2 linked regions of the Rubripirellula tenax genome follow. The protein of the gene in region 1 binds, or shares a complex with, the protein of each later gene. Links are inferred from orthologs where the notes say so. Each region holds a gene or a part of one and is shown in the gene's direction. Other genes may lie near its edges.

Region 1 (7,098 bases):
TTTTGACTTTGGTAGTTTGGATTTTGTGCGATCTGGGGAACATTCTGGTAGCGTCCCGATTGATCGAATCCCGTCCGACCATAGTTCTGGTTCGACGGAAATTGCCCCAGCGCAGGCTGCATCGCGACCATCCACCAGAGCGAACCCAACGCCAGCACCAAGACCGGCAAGACGCGAGACATCAAACCAGCAAGATGTCGCCGTGACGAGACGGTTCGGCCGGACAACAATCGGCGTTGATAAGTGGATGAAGACATTTGGTTTATCGACGAAGGGAAGGATTGGACGGAGAGTTCGCCGGATCAATTGCCGCCATCCGTCGGCGGGCGACCTGGGCATGGGGGCTGTCGGCGAATCGACCGATCAGACTCCCATAACAAACCGCGGCCTCGCGTGTCCGCCCCAATTGTTCAAACGACTTACCCGCTTGAACCAAGGCGGCTGATACCCACACGCCACTTGCGTCGATGCCCTCGACACGTCGATAGGCTTCAATCGCCGCCGCATATTGTGTTTGCAAAAAATGCGTTTCGCCGATCAACCACTGCGCCCGACCGCGAACGGTGGCGTCGATGTCGGACGACCGGACCACGCTTTCAAGCAACGAACGAGCTTCATCGAAACGTGTTTTTCGGATTGCCAATTCGGCGGCCAACATGTCGACAAGCGTTTCGTTGAACCGATCGCCCGTGGCGGCGGCGCGGGCAAGCGAGATTCGCGAACCCGCCAGCGTCACGTCGGTACCGACGGACGTTTCCGCCTCGGCGCAGCGTAGCAGCGTTGCAAAGTCGGTTGATTTGCGGCGGTCGACCAGATGGTCCCACCACTTGCGACCTTCTTCGACGCGTCCCGTTTGCATCAGCGACTCGGCGAATAGTCGCTCGACCACCACCGACCGGCTTTCCGACGCTTGATCGAGTCGCTCAAGTTCACTTGCCGATGCTAGTGCCAACATCGACCATCGCTCGGTCCGCCCGGCCCATCGACACGCAGCCTCGCGGGCGGCCGTCGATACTTTGTCGTTCGGCATTGGCGAAATGAGCGTTGCCGCCCATTGCTCGGCCAATTCGGGTTTTCCTTGATCGACCATCGAAGTCAAAACCAACATCACGGAATTTCCGTCCTGGTCGATGGCCGCCAAGTGTCGTATCAGATGTTTCGTCGCATCACTGTCGCCGGTTTCGGCGGCAAGCTTGATTCCCAGCTCCGTCGCTTTCGCGTTCAGGTCTTTGACTTCGCCGCCTTTCGCGCGGCCGATGATCCAGTCCTTCACGGCCGGCGGAACCATTTCGGACGCCACGTCGCTGTAACCGGCAACGACTTCCGACGCAGTCGCCGACGTGGGCCAACGCGTCAACAGATCCGCAATCACTGCGGCCGAATCGTTGGGCCGTTCGGCTTGCCGCAGACACTCAGCACACGCACGCATGGCCCGTGGTGCATCCGAATGTTGGGGAAACTCGTCGACGAATGCGGCTAGTTTTTTAGCAGCTTGTACAGGTTGGGTTTGCGAAATCGCTGTCGCCCAGGCGTCACCCAGCTTCGCCTTCGGACGCTGGTGTGCGTCGGCATGCGCCGCCGCTAACGAGTAAGCCTCAGCCGCCGTGACGGCATCGCCACGCGCCAACGATGTACCGCCGATTTGCAGCGCGATCGAGACACCCGATTGCACCTGAGTCGGCGTTGCCGCGGATGGCGGACTCAACAGCACCTTCAAAATGCGGATGGATTCGCCCGACTTCCCCGTCTGGGCCAGCGCACCGGCCGCAGCCAGGCGGACGAACACGATTTTTTCGGGATCTTGAGAAGCCGCCGCCGGCTGGGCCGATGCGAATGCGGCACGCGAATAGAACTCGGCCGACGATTCGATATCACCGGCTTTTTGAAAGGCTCGCCCCAATCTTGCCAACACCATGGTCAAATCTGTCGCTGGATCCACGCTACCGTCGACCGAACGAGCAATCTGGGCAGCCTGGGCGAGATCACCCGTCTCGATCGCCCCGTCGATGGCCGAAACCCCATCCCCCCAGGATGGCGAAATACCCAGCATCAACACGGCTAGCAGCAGCCCAGCAGCCGTTTTGAGGGTTTTATTGATGATTTGCGTCGGCTTCATGCTTTGCCATCCTTGGCGGACCCTCGAGCGAACCCCAGAGCGGATCTTTGAGCGGGTATCCCTACGTTCGTGTGCAAATACCCTATTTTCCGACATCGTGGCAATGCCAAGCGACAAGTTGGCCACGGGACAGGCGGAACTCGAAAGTCCCTGCAAAAACCATGGAAAACAGAGCTAGGCCGCAGACTAGCTTTCATTTACCCTGGACTTGTGACTTTCACCGTGGCCAACCTTCGCTAGCGTGCCCCCCGTTATTCCGCTCGTAAGAAACTGATTCCGAACTACTCATGCTAAAAGCGCTCGAGCTGGCCGGTTTCAAGAGTTTCGCGGACAAGACGCGATTCGATTTTCCTGACGGGATCACGGTCGTCGTCGGGCCCAACGGCAGCGGAAAGTCCAACATTGTCGACGCGATGAAGTGGGTGCTCGGATCGCAGAGTGCTAAAAGTCTGCGCGGCAAGGACATGTCGGATGTGATCTTCAAGGGATCCCAGACTCGAGGTCCGGCGGGTTCGGCCGAAGTCACCATCATCTTTGACAACCACGACGGTGCGCTGCCAATCGATGCACCGGAAGTCCACGTCACGCGGCGGGTTTATCGCAGCGGCGAGGGCGAGTACCTGATCAACAACCAACCCGTGCGCCTGAAGGACGTCAAGGACCTGATTCGCGGCACGGGCATTGGTATCGATGCTTATAGCCTGATCGAGCAAGGCAAGGTCGATAAAATGCTCAACGCGAACGCCAAGGATCGGCGCGCGATTTTCGAAGAGGCGGCGGGCATCAGCCGGTTCAAGGCCAAGAAGGTGGAAGCCGAGCGTCGGCTTGCGCGAGTGCAAACGAATCTGACGCGATTGGGCGACATCGTTGACGAAGTCGGTTCGCGGCTGAAGAGTCTGCGCGGCCAAGCGAGCAAGGCCGAACGTTACCGCCAAGCCAGCGAGCGACTGAAGGAACTTCGGTTGCAAGTCGCGTGGACGGACTGGGGCGTGCTGTCGACCGAATGGAGCAGTTCCGAATCGGAACTCGCCGCCGCCATCACCAAACAGGGGGAACTGGAAACGCTTCGCATCAAAATGAGCGAAGCCCGCCAAGTCGCCGACGGGCAACTGCAACAGATCGCCGAAGACGCGCGATTGATCGAAGAACGTCGCGGCGGATGGCTGAACCAGATTGCACAGTTCGCCGGTCGACGCGATGCCGACCAGGCTGCGATCGTCGACCTTCGACAATCGGTCGCCAAGTCGCTTCGTCGAGTGCGGTTGCTGCAATCACAAGCCGGATCGGCCGCCGCAGAATTGCGAGACGCCGTTGACCGATTGGCGACCTATGAGGCCGAGCTGGCGAACGTCCGCCAAGCCAGCGCCGACGCCGAAGCCGCACGCGACAAGATTCAAGCCGAAGCCGCCGAAGTCCGCAGCCAACGCGACTCGCTGCAACATCGTCATCTTGCAACCGTTCGCCGCGTCGCCGATCTAGAAGGCAAACGCCAGCGAACCGAACAGCGCGTCGCCGAAGCCGGCCGCAACCTTGCCAACTTGGCGAAACGCATCGCTGCCGCCGAGAGTGTCTTTGCCATCGCGCGCTCGGAATCCAAGGCGGCCACCGATCGCGTCACAAAACTGAATTTAAGCATTGCCGAAGTCACCAAAGAGAGTGAGCTTGCCGATGCGAAGCTGCAAGAGAGCAAGCGAACGCTGGAACGCCGACGCGAAGAAGTCGCGGCGCTAAAAATTCGCTTGCAAGGCTTGAGCGAACGCGAGCGCGTGCTGGCCGACCTGCAACGACGCCAGGAAGGCATTTCCGGCGGCGTGAAAACGATCCTGCAGCAGCTTCGCGAATCATCGTCGCCGCTATCCGACAAGATCCTTGGTATCGTCGCCGATTCCTTCGAAGTCGATTTGAAAGTTGCCCCGCTGATCGATTCGGCTTTGGGCGAGCGCAGCCAGTACGTGATCACCAGCGGTGGCGAACTGCAGCGAGCGATTCTGGACGGATCATTGAAAATCAACAGCCGCGTCGGACTGATTCGCTTGGACGAATTGCCCGGACGTAGGCCTGGCGACCGCATTCGTTTGGACGGCCTGAAGGGCGTCATCGGCCGCGGCGACAAGATGGTCAAGTGCGTCGAAGACCTAGAACCGCTGGTGCGTCACCTGCTTAGCAACACGTGGTTGGTCGATACGCTGGAAACCGCGTACGGGCTGCGGAAACTCAGCGGTGCGGGTTTGCGGTTCGTAACGTCGGCCGGCGAATTGCTGGAAAACGACGGATCCACCGTCGTCGGACCGGTTGCTTCGACAACAGGTTTGGTCAGCCGTCGCAGCGAGCTGGCATCGGCACAGGGCGAGATCAAGCACTACCAATTTCAACTGCAAGAGGCCGAGACCGAAACCGCTCGCTTGGCGAAACGCGTCGACGAAGAAGCCGCCACATTGGGGCGCATCGAACAACGCCACCGAGGCATGATCACCGACCGCGCAGCGGCGGACGCCGAACTGCGGCACCGGAACGAACGATTGACGGTCCAGCAAACGCTTTGCGCCGAGATCACCGGCGAAATCCAATCGTTGACCCAGTCACGCGATGCCGCGTCGCTCGAAAACACTCAATTTCAGACTCAGATCACGACCGGTCGGCAAGAAGTCGAACAGCTCGAACTCGAAGCCGCCGAAGCCGACGAGATGCTGTCGGAAACTCAAACGGCATTGCAAATCGCGACCAGCGGCGTGATGGCGATCTCGGTGGACTTAGCCCGTGCCGAACAAAGGTTTGAAGCGTTGTCGGCGACGATGCAGCAGCAACAACGCGACCAACACCAACGCGAAGCCGCCGTCGAAGAAGTCCGCAGTCAAGCACGATCGGGCCGCGGTCGAATCGGCGAACTGACCACGCGCGTTCTCGATGCGACGGCCCAACTTGCGAAACTGAATGTCGATGCCGAACAGACCGACGTTCAATTAAAAGAACTCGCCCAGTACGCCGCCGAAGTTCGACGCGAGAATCGCGACATCATGAAGGCCAGCGAAAGGGCCATGAAGGATGCGACCGAGGCCAGCGCAGCGGTTCACTCGATCACCGCGCGTCGTGACAACGCGAAACTGCGACGCGACGCGTTGGCCCAGCGTTTGATCGAAGACTACGAAATCGACATGCACGCTGCCGAGTCGCCCGAAGACTTGCAGGCGATCGAGGATCGCGACTCGGTCGAAAACGAAATCAGCGAATTGCGGGCACAGCTGCAAAGGACCACCAGCGTGAACATGGAAGCACTCGAAGAACTCGAGGGCTTGCAGGCTCGCTATGACGAACTGCACGGGCAATATCAAGACTTGACCGCCGCCAAGGATTCACTGCAGCGAATCATTGGACGCATCAACGCCGATTCGCGCCGATTGTTCTTGGACACGCTGGAAGCGATCCGCATCAACTTTCAACAACTCTATCGCAAGTCTTTCGGTGGCGGTCACGCCGATTTGATCTTGGAAGAAAGTGACGATCCGCTGGAGGCCGGTGTTGAGATTGTGGCAACTCCGCCGGGCAAACCCAGTTTCAACAACTCGCTGCTGTCGGGCGGCGAGAAAGCACTGACGGCAGTTGCACTATTGATGTCGATTTTCAAATACCGGCCAAGCCCGTTCTGTGTTCTCGACGAAGTTGACGCGCCATTCGACGAAGCCAACATTGGCCGATTCGTAACGGTGTTGAGCGAGTTCTTGGACCAAAGCAAGTTTGTCGTCGTGACCCACAGCAAGAAGACGATGACCGCAGCGACGACGCTTTACGGTGTCACGATGCAAGAATCCGGCGTCAGCAAGCGAGTGTCGATCCGGTTCGAAGACGTCAGCGAGAACGGCGAAATCGCCGATGGCGAAGCGGCCTAGTTCGCAGCCCGTTGATCAGTCCGCTTCCCATCGAATCGCTAGCAGTCGGGCGGCGACCAGCATCACGACGCCGCTGACCAGAAGGACCGACAATTGGGGCGCCAAAGACGCGACCGGCAATTCACGCCAAAACACCTTGTCGTATCCATCCAGTGCCCAGGCGTTGAACGTGATCAATCCATACTCGCGCAGCCGATCGCTCATCACGTAACGTGGCACCATCGATCCGCCCAGCGCGCTCATCGACAACACCAAAATCACCGACAATCCGTTCAACTGGCCACGCGTCTTGCAAAGAGTTGCCAAAAACAATCCAAACGCCGCCGCCGCGGATGCAGTAACCAGCGTCATCATCACGAACCCGTCGACATGTCCCATCAGATCGACGCCAAACACCACTTGCGCCCAAACGAACATCACCGTGACTTGAAGCGTCCCGATGCAAGTCATGTAAAACCACTTGCCAAGCAGCAACTGGTCCATCGACAACTGTGTCGACAAAAGTCGATCGAGCGTTTGGTTTTCGCGCTCTTCCAAGAACGAACCGCCACCGCCGGTCGCACCAAACAGCAAGAACATCACGGCGATGCCAGCGGCGTACATGCTAATGACGGGATTCACTTTTCCTTGGCCGATCACATCGATAACTTGCACAGGCGTCACTTCGGTTTCCAATTCCGCGGGTACCTGGGGTGCCTCGGCTTCCAGTTGCCCATTGTCGCCGCCCATGACCTCGCCGCTCATGACCTCGTTCGAGATCGCCGCGTTCAACGACGCCGTATCGAGCGAGAACGCTTGTTGATCGGCTTTTACGATCATCAGCGAACGCGCCACCAGCGCCGTCGCTACCTGGGAAGCGATTTGATCAGACGAATCGGCTAGCAAGTCTGCCGACAACTCGCCGTCTCGTTCGCGCAAAACGATCGCCATCGTCACCGAGCCTCGGCGCACCATCTCGGTCGCGGTGGGTCGATCGATCGCGACATCCGCGTCTCGCATGAATCGCAGTCCGACGCTATCGCGAAGCGATGCGATCACATCCCGGCTGGCCGGCGTCGCAAACTCGTCGACAGCGACGACCTTGATTTTTGGCGTGGT
Region 2 (5,854 bases), 220 kb from region 1 along the record:
GTCGGGTCGTTGTACATCTTCATCTGACGATACGTCCGGTGTTGCTTGCGTCCCGCGACAATGTCATCAAGAAGTTGTTGCAATGAATGTGACAGGTCGGCGTGTTGTTGGGCACACAGATCGATTCGTTGCTGGACTTTGCCGCGATGCGTATCGTCGGCGTCGGCGCGATCGGCTTGCTCGCGGTAGTGATACAACCGCAACGACATGATCGACAAACGGTCGATCGCACTGCCTGCTGTTTCGGTATTGATCGGGCCGGTGCTCTCTGGCACGCCGGCTTTACACAATGCTTCGGTCAGCGCGTCATCGATCTTTTCGATCATGTCGTTACGCGCTTGATTGAGTTTGTCGATCGCCCGTTTGACGGTTGCGATCTCAGTGTCCGATGCCGATGGGCTTCGCGCTTTGTCTTCTTCATGCCAAAGCCGGTAATTGAACTCGTGCTGTTGGCAAACGAGCGACTGGATTCCGTCAAACGGATTGTCGATCGGTTCGCGGTGCCAACGATCGACGGCGTCGATCTGCAGTTGAGTCAATTCACGAACATTTGGGAACGCGACGGCATCGGGCATCGATCAAACTTCCTTTTCTTCGATCCAGTTCATCATGCGGCGAAGGCCGATGCCGATTTGTTCGACACCGTGCAATCGTTCGCGTCGGCGGGTCGCTTTGAAGAACGGCGCACCAGCCTTGTTTTCCGAGATCCACTTGCGAGCGAATTCTCCGGTTTGGATTTCGGTCAAAATCTTCTTCATCTCGACCTTGGTTTCGGGCGTGATGATCCGTGGGCCGCTGACATAGTCACCGTATTCGGCCGTATTGGAGATGCTGTAACGCATGTAGCTGAGTCCGCCTTGGTATAGCAAATCGACGATCAGCTTCAATTCGTGCATGCACTCGAAATACGCCATTTCGGGTTGGTAACCGGCTTCGACCAATGTCTCGAAGCCCGCTTTGACCAACTCGCTGACGCCACCGCAAAGCACCACTTGTTCGCCGAACAAGTCCGTTTCGGTTTCTTCGGCGAACGTGGTTTCGATCACGCCGCCACGAGTACCGCCGATGCCTTTCGCATACGCCAAGCCGATTTGCTTGGTGGTATCCGATGCGCCTTCACCAAGAGCGATCAAGCAAGGAACGCCGCCGCCCTTTTCGTATTCGCTACGGACCAAGTGACCGGGGCCCTTTGGGGCGACCAACAGCGTATCGATGCCGGCCGGTGGTTCAATTTGGCCGAAGTGGATGTTGAAACCGTGCGAGCACATCAGGACATTGCCCTTGGACAAGTTGTCGCGAATGTCGCTCTTGTAGATGTCGCCTTGAACTTCATCGGGAAGCAGGACGTTGATGACATCGGCCGCTTTGACGGCGTCCGCGATCGACAACGGTTTGAACTTGTGAGAAACCGCCAAGTCATAGTTGGCTGAACCCGGGCGCTGGCCGATCAAGACTTCCACACCGCTGTCGCGAAGGTTCTGTGCTTGAGCGTGACCTTGCGAGCCGTAGCCGAGAATCGCGACCTTCTTGCCTTTGAGGTGCGAAAGGTCAGCGTCGTTTTCGTAGTAAATCGTTGCAGCCATGTCTGAAATATCGGTTTGAGTTTCTGGGGATGGTGAGTGTTTTGAGAACGAGCGTTTCGGGAGCGAGCTTCGTTGGTACTTTCTAGGTAGCGAAGCGAGCTTCGCTATCGTCCGCCGCAGCGGCATCGTTGCCACTGCGGACCATCGCGATTCGTCCCGTTCGTACCAGTTCGGTGATGCCGTAGGGACGCATTCGTTCGATGAACGCTTGGACTTTGTTTTCGCGACCGCTGATTTCGATCATCACTTCTTCGGGACCGACGTCGACGATTTGGCCTCGGAAAATATCGACCAGCTCCCGAATCTCGCTGCGACCGGTTCCGGCGGGTGCTTTCACTTTCAGGAGCAGTAGGTCGCGTTCGACAAAGTCTCGGCTGCTGACGTCGAGTACTCTGACGACCGTAACGATCTTTTCCAGTTGCTTGCCGACCTGTTCAAGAACGTGGTCATCACCGACGACAACGAACGTCATTCGCGACAAATTTGGGTCTTCGGTTTCACCCACGGCCAGCGAATCAATGTTGTAGCCGCGTGAAGCGAGCATTCCCGAGATGTGTGCGAGCACGCCGGGAACGTTCTGGACGAGGGCCGAGAGAACGTGACGCTGGTTAGATTGAGGCATCAGCGGGGGAAAAACGGGTTCAAGGGGAGGGGAATTCGAGTCGACGGATGAATCGAAGCGTGGCATCATAATTTTGGGGTCTAAATCCAACAAGGGCTACGATTTGCAGTCCTTCGGCGTAGGATAGTCATTCCGCCGTTGCGATCGGGTGATTTGGCGACTTTCTGCGTTTGGGGACGTTTCTGTTTATGTCTTTTCGAATCGAATTACCGGCTTATCGAGGTCCCATTGACCTGTTGCTGTACTTGGTCCGCCGTCACGAGGTCGATTTGACAGAGATGTCATTGGCCAAAATTGTCGACCAATACATCGGTTACATCGATATCCTCCAAGACATGGATTTGACCGATGTGGGGGACTTCATCGATCTGGCAAGCACGCTGGTGGAACTGAAGAGCCAGGCCGTTTTGCCGAAAATTGTTGACGAATCGGAAGAAGAGGCGATCGACGATCCCCAGACTGAATTGGTCGAGCGGCTGCTGCAATACAAAGAAATCCGTGACGCCGCGGCCGTCTTGGACGAAATGGGTGGCCGTTGGCAGCAACGTTACGAGCGATTGAGTGATGATTTGCCCGCTCGACGGGTGGATCTGGGCGATCAGCCCATCGTCGATCTGGAAATCTGGGACTTGGTTAGCGCTTTCGGCCGAATCATGCGAGAAGCGGGAGGGCCGCCGCAAACCGAAGTCGTTTACGACGATACGCCGATCCACATCTATATGCAGCGGATTCACGAGAGACTTCGCGAGTCGGCACGATTGCCGCTGTTCGATCTGGTGGAAGGTGGCATTCACAAATCGGCGGTCATCGGCTGGTTTCTGGCCACGTTGGAATTGACTCGCCACCACGGCGCGTCGGTTGAGCAGTCCGACACAGGCGAACTCTTTGTGGTTCGCACAGACGGTTATTCGGAGTCGCTAAGCGTTAACGAAGTTGACAATTATGGTGCCGAGGAATTCAAAGCCGCCAACATGCCGGGTATGCCTCGGTAGGTCGAATTGGTTTCAATGGTCGCCCGAACCCAATTCCGACGCCTCGCATCTTTGTTTTCATGGTCGACAATATTCCCCTGGTATCTCATCTGCACGACGGTCTGACGATCGAAGGTTACTCGCGCGCGGCCGTGCAAACCTGTTGGCGGATCAACGAGCTGAAATTGCTGTTCGACGTTGGCGTGCAACCATGGGACTTCATGGGCACGCCAACCATGTTCATTTCGCATGCTCACTTGGACCACATCGCGGCCTTGCCCGCGTACGTGTCCCGGCGCCGGATGATGAAAATGGAACCGCCGGTCATCTATCTACCCGATTCGGCCGTCGATACCGCATGGGATATGTTGCAAACGTTTCGCAAACTCGACCGTGGCCCGATGCCCTGCGAATTGGTCGGATTGTTGCCCGGCGATGAAACGCACATCAGCCGCGAGTACATCGTGACGGCGCTGCCGACGACACACACGATCGATTCGGTTGGATTTGTCGTTCACCAACGAAGGCACAAACTGAAACCCGAATACTTAAGTCTGTCGGGCGACGAGATTCGGCAACTGAAAATGGGCGGAACCGAAATCACGACAGAAACACGGGTGCCCGTCGTTGCTTACACCGGCGATACGGCGCCCAAGGGACTGGACGACAATCCCGTGTTCTTTGATGCAAAGGTGTTGATTTGTGAAATGACGTTCGTCGCGCCCGAGCACCGCAAGGACAAAATTCACAAGCACGGCCACATGCACATCGACGATTGGCGGAAGCGGGCCGATCGATTCAACAATGAATTGGTCATCGCGGGGCACTTGAGCACGCGATACAACGAGTCTCAAGTCAAGCGGTTCGTCAACCAAGTGTTTCCAGACTTGATGGACGGTCGATTGAAACTATGGCTGTAAGCGGATTCGACTGGCCGACGCCGTTGTCGGCTTACATCCACGTGCCATTTTGCCGACACCGTTGTGGCTATTGCAACTTTAGCGTCGTTGCCGACCGCGACGACTTGATCGCCCGGTATCTCCGGTGCATCGACTGGGAACTGAAACAGCTGGACCAGCCGTCGATCGAAACCGTCTTTCTGGGTGGCGGGACGCCGACACATTTGCCGTTGGACGCTTTGAAAACACTGATCGGCATCATCCGTCGACGACTAACATTTGTCGGTGACGTTGAATTCAGTGTGGAAGCGAATCCCGAGGACATCACGGCCGAGAAACTGAACTGTTTGGTCGATGGCGGAGTCAATCGGATCAGCCTTGGTGTCCAGTCGTTCGCTGCCGACAAACTCAAGTTGCTCGAGCGAGGTCATTCCGGCGCGAGTGCGGCCGCGGCAATCGAAATGGCGGCGGCGACGATCCCCAACGTGTCGATGGATCTGATTTTTTCGGCGCCGGGCGAAACAATGGCTGGTTGGGAAAGTGATTTGAAGCTGGCGTTGTCGTTACCCATCGTCCATTTGTCGACATACGCGTTGACTTATGAAAAGGGAACAGCGTTCTGGTCGCGAATGACACGAGGCGATTTGAAGACGACGGACGAATCGATCGAAGTCGATATGTACCAGACGGCTCGGCGGATGGCGGCGGACGCAGGATTGGCCCACTACGAGGTCTCCAACTTCGCAAAGGCAGAGCATCGCTGTCGTCACAACTTGGCGTACTGGGACGGGCGTGGTTGGTACGCGGCGGGGCCGGGTGCGGCCCGGTTTGTTGGCGGACTGCGCGAAGTCAATCATCGAAGCACGACGACGTATATCAAGCGAATCGAGGCGGACGATTCGCCGACGGGCGAAAGCGAGGCCGTCACCCCCATTCAATGCGCCCGAGAGCGGGCAGCTTTCGGAATCCGGTTGATGGAGGGAATCGACATCGACAGGATTGGCAAAGAAATGGGCGTCGCCCTTCGCGATCATTGCTCCGATGCAATCGATCGTTCGGTTGCCGAAGGATTGTTGGAAGATACCGTCGGACGATCGCGGCTGACCGAACGAGGCGTGCTGTTTGCCGACACGGTCGCAACGCGTTTTCTCGGTTGAAGGAAAGCGATTGCCAGGCCGTGAATTTCCGCCGATCCTTGTTCGCGACGCCGCAGCGAGGCAGCACGGCTGAATTCAACATCAACGATTCGTTGCCGCTCGCGCGATTCCCCTGAGCATTCCGGCGAAGACGAATTGATGAAGTGGCCAAACCGAGTACCAATACAACAGCCCGAATAGTCCGGCTGGGTCGAATTCAGCGGTCTGACGAATCGTTGAACCGCCTTCGTCGTTGGCGGTGACTTCGAAGTCGAGCCAGCCGCGGCCGGGCAACTTCATTTGAGCAAACAATCGCAGACGCTGGTCTGGCTCGATTGCTTCGACACGCCAGAAGTCCAACGCATCGCCGACACGCAATTTCGTGGGATGGGTTCGTCCACGTCGCATTCCGACGCCGCCGATCAACAAATCGATGAAGCCACGAATCTTCCAAAGCCAGTTCGCATAGTACCAGCCCGTTTCGCCCCCAATTCGTTGGATGGCCGTGAAGGCAATGTGAGGCGCGACGTCCACATCGACTCGTCGCGAGTCAACGACGCGACTGCCGAAAACGACGCCGCCCCATTTCGTCACGCGACCAGATGACGACAACGCATCGGACCAACGCGTTTCGATCATCTCT

Evidence for each region.
Region 2: the proteins of smc (region 1) and Poly51_RS25840 are in contact, whole or in part, in a crystal structure (PDB 3ZGX), measured with the Bacillus subtilis proteins. The link is inferred for Rubripirellula tenax from one-to-one orthologs.

Annotation. Positions count from the first base shown.
Region 1 is NZ_SJPW01000007.1:388,354-395,451, forward strand. What follows is about bases 2,074-6,200. They hold smc (chromosome segregation protein SMC), read left to right. Parts: upstream 2,074-2,403; coding sequence 2,404-6,000; downstream 6,001-6,200. Other genes in these bases: Poly51_RS25025 (tetratricopeptide repeat protein), read right to left, coding at 2,074-2,116; Poly51_RS25035 (ABC transporter permease), read right to left, coding at 6,016-6,200. In the rest of the region: Poly51_RS25020 (MotA/TolQ/ExbB proton channel family protein), read right to left, coding at 1-131; more of Poly51_RS25025, read right to left, coding at 263-2,073; more of Poly51_RS25035, read right to left, coding at 6,201-7,098. UniProt on the Bacillus subtilis protein: Required for chromosome condensation and partitioning.
Region 2 is NZ_SJPW01000007.1:610,260-616,113, forward strand. Bases 1,413-4,295 are described here. They hold Poly51_RS25840 (segregation and condensation protein A), read left to right. Parts: upstream 1,413-2,393; coding sequence 2,394-3,197; downstream 3,198-4,295. Other genes in these bases: ilvC (ketol-acid reductoisomerase), read right to left, coding at 1,413-1,583; ilvN (acetolactate synthase small subunit), read right to left, coding at 1,666-2,205; Poly51_RS25845 (MBL fold metallo-hydrolase), read left to right, coding at 3,257-4,096; hemW (radical SAM family heme chaperone HemW), read left to right, coding at 4,087-4,295. Outside these bases: Poly51_RS25825 (DUF4254 domain-containing protein), read right to left, coding at 1-575; more of ilvC, read right to left, coding at 579-1,412; more of hemW, read left to right, coding at 4,296-5,232; Poly51_RS25855 (SDR family oxidoreductase), read right to left, coding at 5,314-5,854. UniProt on the Bacillus subtilis protein: Participates in chromosomal partition during cell division. May act via the formation of a condensin-like complex containing Smc and ScpB that pull DNA away from mid-cell into both cell halves.